Regions from separate parts of the Rothia sp. ZJ1223 genome, predicted to be linked through region 3. Evidence: riboswitches for the same ligand, from Rfam matches in the RefSeq annotation. Region 3 holds a riboswitch; each other region holds the start of a gene.
What was found. Region 3 has a riboswitch for S-adenosylmethionine ahead of JTP09_RS09060 (LLM class flavin-dependent oxidoreductase). Riboswitches for the same ligand answer to the same signal wherever they lie in the genome.
Positions count from the first base shown of each region.

Region 1: linked by a shared signal. The riboswitch ahead of JTP09_RS05565 (nuclease PIN) and the one ahead of JTP09_RS09060 (LLM class flavin-dependent oxidoreductase) in region 3 are both predicted to bind S-adenosylmethionine.
Region 2: linked by a shared signal. The riboswitch ahead of JTP09_RS04900 (O-acetylhomoserine aminocarboxypropyltransferase/cysteine synthase family protein) and the one ahead of JTP09_RS09060 (LLM class flavin-dependent oxidoreductase) in region 3 are both predicted to bind S-adenosylmethionine.

Region 1 covers NZ_JAFEUT010000003.1:280,911-285,065, reverse strand. The annotation lists gene JTP09_RS05575 (DEAD/DEAH box helicase) at 1-454, opposite strand, end outside; gene JTP09_RS05570 (hypothetical protein) at 542-1,351, opposite strand; SAM riboswitch class IV at 1,660-1,790, shown strand; gene JTP09_RS05565 (nuclease PIN) at 1,830-2,036, shown strand; gene JTP09_RS05560 (plasmid stabilization protein) at 2,033-2,467, shown strand; gene JTP09_RS05555 (SDR family oxidoreductase) at 2,489-3,265, opposite strand; gene JTP09_RS05550 (DUF6350 family protein) at 3,392-4,155, shown strand, end outside.
Region 2 covers NZ_JAFEUT010000003.1:129,414-133,568, forward strand. The annotation lists gene JTP09_RS04895 (homoserine O-acetyltransferase) at 1-256, opposite strand, end outside; gene JTP09_RS04900 (O-acetylhomoserine aminocarboxypropyltransferase/cysteine synthase family protein) at 373-1,716, opposite strand; SAM riboswitch class IV at 1,869-2,003, opposite strand; gene JTP09_RS04905 (S9 family peptidase) at 2,210-4,155, shown strand, end outside.
Region 3 covers NZ_JAFEUT010000006.1:74,803-78,957, forward strand. The annotation lists gene JTP09_RS09055 (AMP-binding protein) at 1-1,224, opposite strand, end outside; SAM riboswitch class IV at 1,528-1,670, shown strand; gene JTP09_RS09060 (LLM class flavin-dependent oxidoreductase) at 1,762-3,252, shown strand; gene cls (cardiolipin synthase) at 3,398-4,155, opposite strand, start outside.

The DNA.
Region 1 (4,155 bases), on a different contig from region 3:
GTAGGTCTGAAGCGCGGTGAAGAAGGGTAGAGATGTCTCCGGCGGTAGTTTTTTCGGCATCAGCCCCTTGCACAGTTTCTGTTAGCGCACCGGTGTTCCAGGTGGGGGATGAGGTGGTCATCGCCTTTTTTGCTTTGGTGGAGCGATCAATAGCGGTCAGCATGAGCGCAACAGCATGTTTGCAGTCGTACCCTACCGGGCAGGAGCAGTAGCTAGAAAAAGCCAAAGAACCGGGGATCGCGGTTGCTGGAAAGGTAACGCTCGTTTCATAGGTTTGAGCGCCGCTGCCACTAACTTTCCCTGCAAGGACGCGGGGGGTGGAGTCGAAGCTGTAACGCTGCACTTGCCCTTGCCGCATGTAGCCCTGCCCGCGGGTGTACGCCCCGTGCCCTACCTGCCTCAAGATGGTTGGTGCTGTCACCGGAATATCGGGGAAGGGCTGCGAGGACTCCACGAGCATCCTTTCAAAGTAAGGGTCTTAACAGAACACCACGCTACTACGCTCAGTGATAAGCGCGGTAGCGTGGGCGTTTCGTGCGGTTTATTTTGATTCTGCTTTGGCGGGTATTGCCTCTGCGTTACTCACTGCCAGGGAGTGAATAGTTCCGGTGGGCTTTCGTACATCAGATTCGGGGGAGACCTGGGTCTTGAACCAGGTGGAAATCAGGTAGCGGTCTCGGTGGGTCACTGAGAGTTGGAATTTCTGCCCGCGGTAGGTGCCAGCGAGTGTTACTGTGCCGCTCTGTGGGTCAATAGAAGGCGACCGCAAGGAGTACTGGTCAGCAGCTTGAGGGTAAACAGCTTTGAGAGCGTTAGAACAGGAATTGGTTTGGTTTTTGATTTCGGCAAAAAGGTTGGCAGCATCGCTTGCTGAGGGGGTAGCAACCACTTGGCTGTACCCGGCGATCTGGTTAACGTCGCTTTGACCGATCAGGATTTCTCGACGGTCAATGGAAGACACGAGCCAGTCTTCTGAGGGCGTGGCGATCAGACCGGGCGCTACTTGCTCGTAGGCTGCACAACGGTCAATGCTTTCTTGAATAGCTGTTGCGTTGTCAGTGAGCTGATCGGCGTTCCACAGGGCATTGCGGGGGGAGGATTTGAACCATGACTGAGGTTCAAATTTTTCAATAATGGGATTAGCAATTAAATAGCTAAAAGTTTCTTTATCTGAAATTTGCGATTGGGTAGGAATAATGCCCGCAATTTCATTGGCATCTGCTTGGGCTATTCCTGCGGTATTCAGGGACGCAGGCGCGTCCGCCTCAGCGTTCATGTTTCCGCACGCTGATAAAACACCCACTGAGAGTACGCCAGCTGTTGCTAAGGCGCGGTGCATGAGTGTTTTCATGTGAAAATCCACCTTCGGTAAAAGAATAAAGAATATCTTACAAGTGTAGGAACAATTTCTAGATAACTACAATGTGCCCTGTTTGTGAAATTAGACATGCGTATCTTTAGGCGTGTTTCTGTGGCGTAGGTAGCTGGCAACCGAAAAAATGCCCGTATCAAGCGGATGATGGGCGTATATAACGGGTAAGGTGTACGCACGGCGGTCAAGTCTTGAGCGCAACCATCGAAGCTGCATCGCAGGCTCTGCGAAGATTTTTTGACAAAAACACTTGCAAATTTCTGTGCGCCTTGCCATGATTGAAACAGCTTCAAGAGTTTCAACTGACAAGCTCCGACTTTAGTTGAACGCCAACCCCATGTTCACGGGTGGCTCGGATGACGAAGCGGTCTGTATTCACGCATACATGCGTCACGATTGGTACAGGCAAGAGCAGCGTTTCGAAAGGAATGCGCGGTATCTTCTGCGCAACATGGCAATGCCTACAACAACAATCCGCCCTACCGAATCTTTTGCACGGGATTTGGTATCTGCTTCTGTTCCTGCACGTGGGGGTTACTCTGCGATTAGCATTCAGGATTACACCCGCATCTCAAATGCTCGTGGGGAGTTCCTGAATTTCTTGCTCGCCCCTAACCCTGCCGGTATTCCCTCCACTGACTACGGTGTACTGAAAGCAGCATGAGCGCAGCCGGTTTACTGCTTGATTCTGATGTTCTTGCCGAGATTCGCAAGGCAGAACCCAACCCGCAGGTTGTAGCTTTCTTACGGCGCAACTCGTATAAGGTGCTTTACATTTCGGTGTTGAGCTTGGGCGAGTTGAAGGGACTTTACCCGTATGCCGAGACCGAGCGGTGGATCGCTGAACTGGTAGATAGGTTCGGCAAACACGTTCTTGATATTGACGCTGCGGTTGCTTTGGAATGGGCAGGACGTCACGCTGAAGTGAAGTTGCACGCTGTAGGTTCTGCAACGGCAACGCCTCTACCCACTGCTGCTCTAGAGGGGCTGATGGCGGCGACTGCCACCGTCCACCATCTAGAGATTGCAAGTTCTAAAGCTGAGGTTTACCGTCAGTGGGGTGTGGAGGCTCGCAACCCTTTCCTCGAGGTCTAAAGCTACAGAGCCTTCCGTGCATTAGTAATTGCGAGTTCTCGCTACCAGCTCGGTGGCAAGAGCTGCGGGCATTATCTTTTGCACCGCTACCAACACCTTGTAGGGCAGTGACGGAACACATACTGCTTTACCCTTCAGATTAGCGTCGATAGCCTCGCGTACGATCTGTTCGGGGGTGAGCCAGAAAATGCCCGGTAACATGGGTTCATCAACCCCCATAGCTCCGTGGAACCCGGTGCGGGTGAGACCGGGGCACACTGCGGTGACAGAAATGCCACGGGGTGCATACTGCAGGTGCGCTGACTCGCTGAGCGTCACCAAAAAACGCTTCACCGCAGAGTAGGTGCCGTTGGGCATGAACGCCGCCACCGATGCCACATTAATAACCCTGCCCCGACCGCGGGTGAGCATCTGCTGGCAGGCAACGTGCATGAGCTGCAAGGGAACTTTCGCCAGTACCTCAACCTGCTGCGCATGCTCGTGTACACTCGCGTTCTCAAAAGCCTTACCCAAGCCGAACCCTGCATTGTTAATAAGAATTTCTACAGGTTTGGCGGCGTCACTCAAGCGTTCCGTCACCTGTTCAACCTCGTGGGGCACCGCTAGATCAGCGGTAAGAATTTCAACCTCCACCCCGTAGCGGTGGGTCAGCTGTTGAGCTAAAGACTCCAGCGCAGAACGGTTGCGACCGTGAATCACCAGATGGTAGCCACGCTGGGCATATTGCCGGGCAAACTCACGGCCAATGCCAGCAGAGGCTCCGGTAATCAGTACAAAAGGTTCAGAAGAAAGTGTCATAGTGGTTCAACTCTATCTGCCATACAGTAACTGTTCGGTGTGAACTTGCACAAAAACGGGGGTATTTCGCCTCAAATAGTGGCTCGAAGCTCACACGGTGGGGGAGTTCATGACAAGATGTTAGGGATGAAAACCCCTGCCTCCTCACCCCAGACCGCGCCAGCTCGCACGATTCCTATGCCTTTGTGGCTTCAAGGGATAGTGGAGTTTTTTGTTGCTGCTTTCAGTTCTTTGTGTGCTGTGTTTTTGTTGGTGGGTGCAGTTGCCCTCACCAACGATCTGGCTCATGGCTCAAGTCTGGTGACCGCGGGGCAGGTGGCATCAAATATTTGGTTGCTGATGCACGGTGCCCCTTTAAACCTGAACATTCCGGTGAACGGGGTTTTTGCGGCCATCGCAGGCACGGTGAGTTTAGCTCCGCTGGGTCTGACGCTTCTTCCGCTGGCGCTGACTTTCAGGTCAGGACGCCGGTTGGCGCAGGCGTCCTACGAGGGGCAGTTTTGGGTGCCGATTGTTTCTGGCTTGTTTTTTTACGCAGCGGTTGCCGCTGCCGCAAGTTTCTTGGGTGCAACCCCGTTTATCAGCACACCTCTTAGTACATCAGTGCTGATGACTGTTGCCGTGGGTCTATGCGGTGCGGTGGCAGGTGGCTACTACGAGTCACGGTCTTTGGCACGCATGATCGGTGTAAACGCTGCTACCTGGGTGCGGCGTTTTAGCCAGTATTCGCGGTGGACTGGATCTTACGTGTGGGCATTGGTGCGTTCTGTAGTCGTGGGGTTCCTCGCCTTCGTGGTGGGTGGTGCGGTACTAGCTGCTGTTGCGCTTATCTACAACTGGAACGATGTCATCGCCACCTACCAGAGCTTGCACGCCGGGGTGGTGGGCGA
Region 2 (4,155 bases), on a different contig from region 3:
AGCCCTCAGTCTCAGCATAGGCACGGGTCTTCGCATCGGCATCATCGCCTACCAGTCCCCGCGAAACGTGGGTATCACCGGTCAAGGCGTGTAAAACCAGAATCGCGTTTGAAGCGTCGTGGTTTAACTCGCCCCAGGTCTCATACGCAAGAGTAACCTCGGGCAGCACTTCACCTGATTCAAGGGTGAGATCACCAACCGTCTCGAAACGAAGTACTCCGTCTTCACGAGCAAAATTGCGGGGTTGAATCGTCATTGATGGTTTTTCCTAGACTATTGCTGGGGTCAAAGGCAGACAGATAAAAGTAGGCGATCAAGAATAAAAATCCCCTGCCAGTGGGCGATACCCACCGGCAAGGATCGGTGGAGAGCTTAGCTAATTGCCTCAAAACCTAGTTCGAGGTCAGCAAGGATGTCATCGATGTGCTCAATACCCACCGACAGGCGAATAAAGGCAGGATTAATACCGATGGCGGCAAGCTCCTCATCAGTGGACTGCGAATGGGTGGTTGATGCCGGGTGTACCACCAGCGAGCGCACGTCGCCCACATTGACCAACAAGGAGTGAAGGCGCAAGGCGTTGACGAAGTTCTGGGCGGTAGTGGCATCAGCGTTTTTGAGGGTGAAGCCCAGCACCGCGCCGGGGCCGTTGGGAATGTATTTCTGTGCCAGCTCGTAGTAGGGCGATGAGGGTAGCCCCGCCCATGTCACCGATTCAACAGCTTCGTGGGTTCCAAGGTACTCAGCGACTTTGCGAGTGTTCTCAATGTGGCGTTCCACGCGCAGCGAGAGGGTTTCAAGACCAATAGCAATGTTGAAGGCGTTGGTGGGTGAGATTGACGAACCTAAATCACGCAACAGCCCCACGCGGGCTTTGATGATGTAGGAGACGTTGACGCCAAAGGGTGAATCCGGTCCCAGATCACGGGCGTAGACTAACCCGCCGTATCCCTCGTCCGGGGTGTTGAACAGGGGGAACTTCTCGGGGTCTTTACCGTAATCGAAGTTGCCCGAATCAACGATGACACCACCAACCGACGTACCGTGCCCACCCAAGTATTTAGTGGCAGAATGAACCACGACGTCCGCGCCCCACTGGATGGGGTTCAGTAGGTAGGGGGTGGGAATGGTGTTATCAACAATTAGGGGCACTCCCGCCTCATGTGCAACGCCTGCAACACCCTCAATATCAAAGACATCGCCGCGCGGGTTCGGCAGGGTCTCACCGAAGAAAGCCTTAGTGTTGGGCTGAACCGCTGCTTTCCATGCCTCAAGGTCATAAGGATCTTCCACGAAAGTGGTTTCGATACCAAAGTTCTTCAAGGTGTACTTGAGCAAGTTGTATGACCCGCCATAGAGAGAAGGGGATGCAACAATATGATCGCCTGTGCCCGCTACGTTAATGAGGGCGTAGGTGGTTGCTGCCTGACCAGACGCTAGCAGCAGCGCGTCCACACCGCCTTCAAGGGCTGCAATACGCTTCTCTACTGCCTCTTGAGTGGGGTTGTTGATACGGGTGTAAATAGGGCCAAGCTCTGCCAGGGCGAAACGGTCTGCTGCCTGCTGAGAGTCTTTAAAAACAAAGGATGTAGTCTGGTAGATCGGCAGTGCGCGAGCGCCGGTTGCCGCATCGGGTTCTTGCCCGGCGTGAATCTGCTGTGTTTCGAACTTCCACCCGGTGGGGTTTGAGGGGGTGGGAATAGTGCGCTCTGACATGTATGCCTCCAATAAGTTTTGTTTTTCTTAGTGGGGCTGATGCGTACAGGGGTTGTTTTTACCCGTACACGGTCAAAGTTTCTTGAGCACACAGTACATCTGAACCCTTAGTATTACCTGCTGAGAGTGACAAAGAGTCTGTAAGCGCATCAAGCCCGCGTTTGTAACGTTTGGTGCTGCAAGGCTTAGAGCCTTGCAGTCGTTACCCGGTCTTCACCCAGGGCACCCCACCGCGGTTGGAGGGTTGCCGACCAGCTAGCTGGGGCTTAGCGCTGGCTCTCATGACCTGCCTCTATGTTTTCGTATGCACCGGTGCCCGGTCAAGACAGCCCGAATAGATTTCTTAATGTGTAAACATTACGTCAGATATTAAGCCGCCGAGATCCTGCTATAAATCAGGTTCTCGGCGCAGGGGTATGAGCTTCTTACAACACCGCCCACAGCGTAAAATGATTTTTTAAGATTTGAACTCATCGCTCAGGAAGTAAACCCTATGGTTACGCATCAGCCCCCCGTAGCAGCCCAGCATCCGACCGTTCGCACTTTTCATGAAGATAGTGTCAGCGACTCTTACGAGTGGTTGCGCGATAAAGACAGCGAAGAGGTTTTAGCTCACCTGCACGCTGAGAATGCCTACACTGAGCAGGTCACAGCGGATCAACTACCGCTCCGCGAAGCAATTTTCAGTGAGATTAAAGAGCGTACCCTTGAAACTGATCTCTCGGTGCCAGCCCGTAAGGGTTCGTGGTGGTACTTTGCGCGCTCGGTTGAGGGTGAGCAGTACCCGGTGATGTGCCGGGTTGCCGCGTCCACTACTGACGATGATATTGCCGATTACACTCCCCCAGTGATTGAACCGGGCGTTGCCCTTGCCGGTGAGCAGGTGCTACTCGATTGCAATGAGTTCGCCCGCGAGCTACCCTACTTTTCTTTGGGTGGCTACAGCGTGAGTTTCGATGGGGCGCTGCTGGCGTTCTCGGTTGATTCCAGCGGCGATGAGCGCTACACCCAGCATTTCTTGGACTGTTCTACCGGCACCCTGTTAGATGAAACTATCGACAATATTTTTGCGGGTTCTTTTCTAACTCCCGATGGTTCATCGCTGATTTATACGGTTGCCGATGAGTCGTGGCGTCCCTATGAGGTGCGTAGGCATCTACTGGGTTCAACGCAGAAAGATCAGCTGCTCTTTCATGAAGCGGACGCGGGTTTCTGGTTGGGTGCCGAAATTTCTAGCGACCAGTCCTCGCTCATTATTGAAGCCGGTAATAGTGAGTTCGCCGAGGTGTATGTGGTTGCCCTCGATGCGCTCGATAGTGTGGACGCCGCCCACCTCACCCCTGTCATCTCGCGAAATGAGGGTGTGCAGTACGGGGTTGAGCCTGTGACCGTTGCGGGCAGTCAGCACCTGCTCATTGTGCATAACTTTAGGGCAGTTAATTCTGAGGTGGTGTTAGCACCAGCTGTCCCGATGCCTTTTAACCAGTTGAAGGACGCTTGGGTTAAGGTTCTGCCCCATCAAGAGACCGTGCGTGTTGAGGGTGTGGCGCTTTCCCGCGACCGTCTGGTTGTTGCTGCCCGCGCTAACACCACGAGCAGACTCTTTTTCGCCCCTGTCTCTGCGCTGCAAGAGCTCATGGTCAGTGGTACTTCACCTAAGTTTGACGAACCTGCCGGTTTCACCGAAGAACTTTATACCTGCACGCTCAGTGCCGCGCACGGAGACTCTCCCGTAGTGCGCTTTAGCTACGGTTCGTGGGTCACTCCCACTCGCATCTACGATTACTTCCCGGCAACCGCCGTACTTGAGATGCGCAAGGAAACCCCGGTTTTGGGTGGCTTTAACCGCGAGGATTACCGTGCTTACCGGGTCTGGGCGCAGGCGTCCGACGGAACCGATATTCCCGTATCCATCATGCACCGCGCTGACCTTGATCTCACCCGCGAGCACCCTGTCTTGCAGTATGGCTACGGCTCCTACGAGGTCTCTATGGACCCGGCATTCAGCATCGCCCGCCTTTCGCTACTTAATCGCGGTGTCATCTTCGCGGTCGCGCACATTCGCGGCGGTGGAGAGCTGGGTCGTCAGTGGTACCTTGATGGCAAAAAACTCGCCAAGAAAAATAGCTTCACGGACTTCGTTGCTGTTACTGATTATCTGGCTGCCCAGCCCTTTGTGGACGCCACCAACATCGTCTGCATGGGCGGTTCAGCTGGTGGTCTGCTCATAGGCGCAGTGCTCAACCTCGCCCCCGAAAAATACCGGGCGGCTATTGCTCAGGTTCCCTTCGTAGATGCCCTCACCAGCATCCTCGACCCGGAACTGCCGCTTTCAGCCCTTGAATGGGAAGAGTGGGGTAACCCCCTTGAATCGCGTGAAGTCTACGAGTACATGAAGTCTTACTCACCCTACGAGAACATCCGCCCGGTACGCTACCC
Region 3 (4,155 bases):
CTGCGGTCCTTGAGGGAAAGCTCCCATGAGGGAGCGAATCAGGGTGGGCGCGGTGTAGTAGTTGGTGACCTTGTAGCGCTCAAGAATCTCAAAATGACGCTCAAAAGTGGGGGTGTTGGGCGTGCCCTCGTAGATAACTTCGGTGACGCCGTTGACTAGCGGCCCGTAAATCTCGTAGGTATGAGCGGTCACCCAGGCAAGGTCGGCGGTACACCAGTGGACGGCTGACTCAACCTTGGCGGGGTCATTGACGGTGGAAAGCTCATCGGGGCGGCGTACGCCGTCCTCCCCTTCAACATCGGGTAGCAAATCGTAGAGCAGGGCATGAGTGTAGGCGGTCTGCGTCAGGTAGCCACCCATGGTGTGTACTAGACCCTTGGGTTTTCCGGTGGTGCCGGAGGTGTAGATGATGAAGAGCGGATCTTCGGCATCGTGCAGGGGAGCCTCGTGGGTGTCGGGCACATTGGCAATGAGCTCGTGGTACCAAACATCGCGGTCTTGAGCCCAGGGCACGGACGCGCGCGCCTCCTCAGTGCCTGCGGTGCGGTCTACCACGATGATGTGCTCGATCTTGTTTTCGCCCGTACAGGCGTCATCAGCGTTGACCTTGACGGGCACTACGGAGCCGCGGCGGTTCTGTCCGTCGGTGGTGATGAGTACCTTGGCGCCGGTGTCTTCTACACGGAAGCGCAGTGCCTCGGCAGAGAAACCACCAAACACGAGGGAGTGAATAGCGCCAATGCGGGCACATGCCAGCGTGAAGATAATGGTTTCAGGAATCACCGGTAGATAAATGACTACGCGATCGCCCTTAGTCACCCCCAGTTTTTCAAGACCGTGGGCGGCTTTGGCAACTCGTTTTTGCAGTTCTGCGTATGAGATCGCCTCGCGGTCGCCGGGTTCACCCTCAAAAAGCAGGGCGGTCTTGTTCCCGCGTCCTGCCTCAACATGACGATCAACGCAGTTGTAGGCAACGTTGAGTTTGCCGCCTTCAAACCACTTAATTTCGGGAATAGTAAACTGTTCTACGCCGTCCGCATCAAGCCCCAGCGAAACCGGTTTCTTGAAGGAGTGGGTGTTCTCCTCGGTAAAGGGCACACCCCAGGTGAGACGCGCCCGCGCCTGATCGCCCCAAAACTGTATGCGCGCTTCATCAGAAATCAGCGCGGGGTTCGGGGTGGGATTAAACGGGTCAGAAAACGTGAAATCAGCGGGTAGCGCCACAAGAGTTCCTTTGGTCTTGCCTTCTTATCTACTGTTTAGAGTACGGAACAGGCAGGTACACCGCGAAGGCGTGACAAGAGATAACGAATGTGACAGTCTATGACGCTGGGCGGCTGTAACCGGGTGTCTGCACTCCGGGCGTTGGGGTTCCTCCCGAACGTTAGGGAAAAGCCGCAACGCTCGGGCGTAAACCCAACACTCACCAAGAACCCTCTCGCGTCCACCCCTCAATAAACCGTCACATTTGTTATGTCGCGTCATAGATTGTCAGCCGTAACACACCTGCCGTAGGCTGACATCAACGATCATGAGACCCAGCGTTAAGCTCTGGCTAGTTGGGCGGCAACCCTCTCCCGTAGCGGGGTGCCCCAGATGAAGATCAGGCACACGGTGCGTCCCAACACTACCCAATAAAACGGGCGGACGCGCGTGGGCAAGTACGGCGCCTGGCGCGCCTTCCCGCAAAAGACCGTGGCGAGCGGTGCAACGGGTTGCGGGTTTGCAAGAGATTCAAACCGTGCCGAAAGAGAACGCATCATGGCTGAGCAGGCTAACCCCACGACCGCTACAGGTTCTGAAGAGAAAAAGCGCATTGTTGTTAACGCTTTTGATATGACCACTACCAGCCACCAGAGTTTTGGTACCTGGCGTCACCCGCGTAACCGTGCTGATGAGTACAACACTATTAAGTACTGGACTGATTTGGCGAAGGTCTGCGAGAAGGGTCTGTTTGATGCGGTTTTTATTGCAGATGTGGTGGGCGTGTATGACGTCTACAAAGACTCGGTAGCTCCCGTGCTCAAAGATGGCGCTCAGGTGCCTGTGGGTGATCCTTTCTTGCAGATTTCTGCGATGGCTGCGGTGACTGAGCACCTGGGCTTTGGCGTGACTGCGGCGGTGACCTATAATCAGCCGTACACTCTGGCGCGTTCCTATTCCACTCTTGACCACCTCACCGGTGGACGTGTGGGTTTCAACGTGGTGACTTCTTACCTGCAGTCCGCGGCTGAAAACCAGGGTTTGCCCGGTCAGATTGAACACGATGAGCGCTATGAGATCGCTGAAGAGTTCTTGGATGTCTGCTACAAGCTCTGGGAGGGTTCCTGGGAGGACGGCTCAGTGCCGCGCGACCGCGAGAACGGCGTTTTTGCTGATGCTTCTAAGATTCACCCGATTTTGCACAAGGGTAAGCACTTCCAGGTTCCGGGCATTGCTTTGAGCGAGCCCAGCCCCCAGCGCACTCCTGTGATCTTCCAGGCGGGCGCGTCCTCTCGTGGGCAGGACTTCTCAGCTCAACACGCTGAAGCTATCTTCATTACTGCCCTGCGCCCGCACCTGACCCGCTTTCTCACCGACCGCATCCGCGAAAAAGTTGAGGCAGCGGGGCGTAAGCGCGATGACGTTAAGATTCTGGCGATGCTCTCTGTCATCGTTGATGAAACCGATGAGAAGGCGCAGGCGAAGTACGAAGAGTACAAGAAGTATGCTGACCTTGAATCATCACAGGGCATTATCGGCGGCTGGTCTGGTGTAGATCTTTCTCAGTTCGATGAAGATGAAGCTATCAAGTACGTGCAGACCGAAGCGATTCAGTCGTTCTTGACCCCCTTCACCCTCATGGACCAAGAGAACGAGTGGACGCGCAACGATATCGCCGCTCACTGCGCCACCGGTGGCATGGGTGAGGTGATTGTGGGTTCACCGCAGACTGTTGCCGATGAGCTTGAGCGTTGGGTTGACGAGGGAGGTCTTGACGGCATCAACCTCGCCTACCATGTCTCACCCGGCTCTTTTGAGGACTTCGTGGAGTTCGTGGTTCCTGAGCTGCAAAAGCGCGGACGCTACCGCACCGCCTACGAGGGCACTACCCTGCGTGAGAGCCTCTTCGGCGTGGGTAACACTAGGGTAGATGACCGCCACCCGGCAGCCAAGTACCGCGGCGCTTACGTGGGTAAGCCCTCCGCCGCCGATACTCCGGCACGCGACTTCTTGAAGCTGGCAGAAGCTGTCTACACAACCGAACAATAAAGAAACCTTAACGGCACAGTAGATACTCTTCGCCTTTGAAAATAACGCAACGCGCTCCCCGCCTTTTCCTCACAGGAAGGGGAGCGCGTCCTTCACTGCGTGTAATTACAAAAAACTTCACTGTTTCATTACGGCAGCACGGTAGTTAGAGCAATGATGAGGTGAGCCTGCAAACGTTCTCGATCATTTTGAGGCGGTGGGGGCGCATAATCCACTCGTTGTAGCGTATTTCTTTGGTGCAGGTGAGGTAGTCGTTGGCGACTTCTTCTACGGCATCAACGACGGCACCGTCCACGATGAAGGTGGAGATTTCGAGGTTGAGGGAGAAGGAACGAGGGTCCATATTCGAGGAGCCAATCAGCGCCATCTCATCGTCAATGAGCATGAACTTGGCATGTAGGACGGTGGGGCCGGGGTATGCCTGAATCTTAATGCCTGCGCGCAGTAGCTGTTCGTAGTAGGAGCGCTGGCCCATGTTCGCCAGAAACTGGTCGCCTTTTTCGGTCACGATGACCGTGACGTCGATATTGGAGAGGGCGGCGTTGGTTAGTGCCTGTAAGAGGGTTTCTTCGGGTACGAAGTAGGGTGAACAAATCAGAATACGGCGTTCAGCATTGTAAATCAGGTGGTTAATGAGTCGCAGATTATTTTCGGTTTCGAACCCCGGTCCTGAGGGCACAACCTGAGCCAGCGCACCGCCGTGCGCGGTACTGAGGGAGGGATCGATTTCTTCAATCAGCAGCTCTTTGGTTTCTGAGTACCAGTCAGACACAAACGCCGCGTTCAGTTCTTCGACCACGGGGCCGCGGGCTGTAAAGCTCAGATCTAGCCAGTGCATGCCCCGCGCGTCATTTCTTGCAACGTTGTAGGCGCGGTGAATGGCGTTTTGCGAACCTGAGAAAG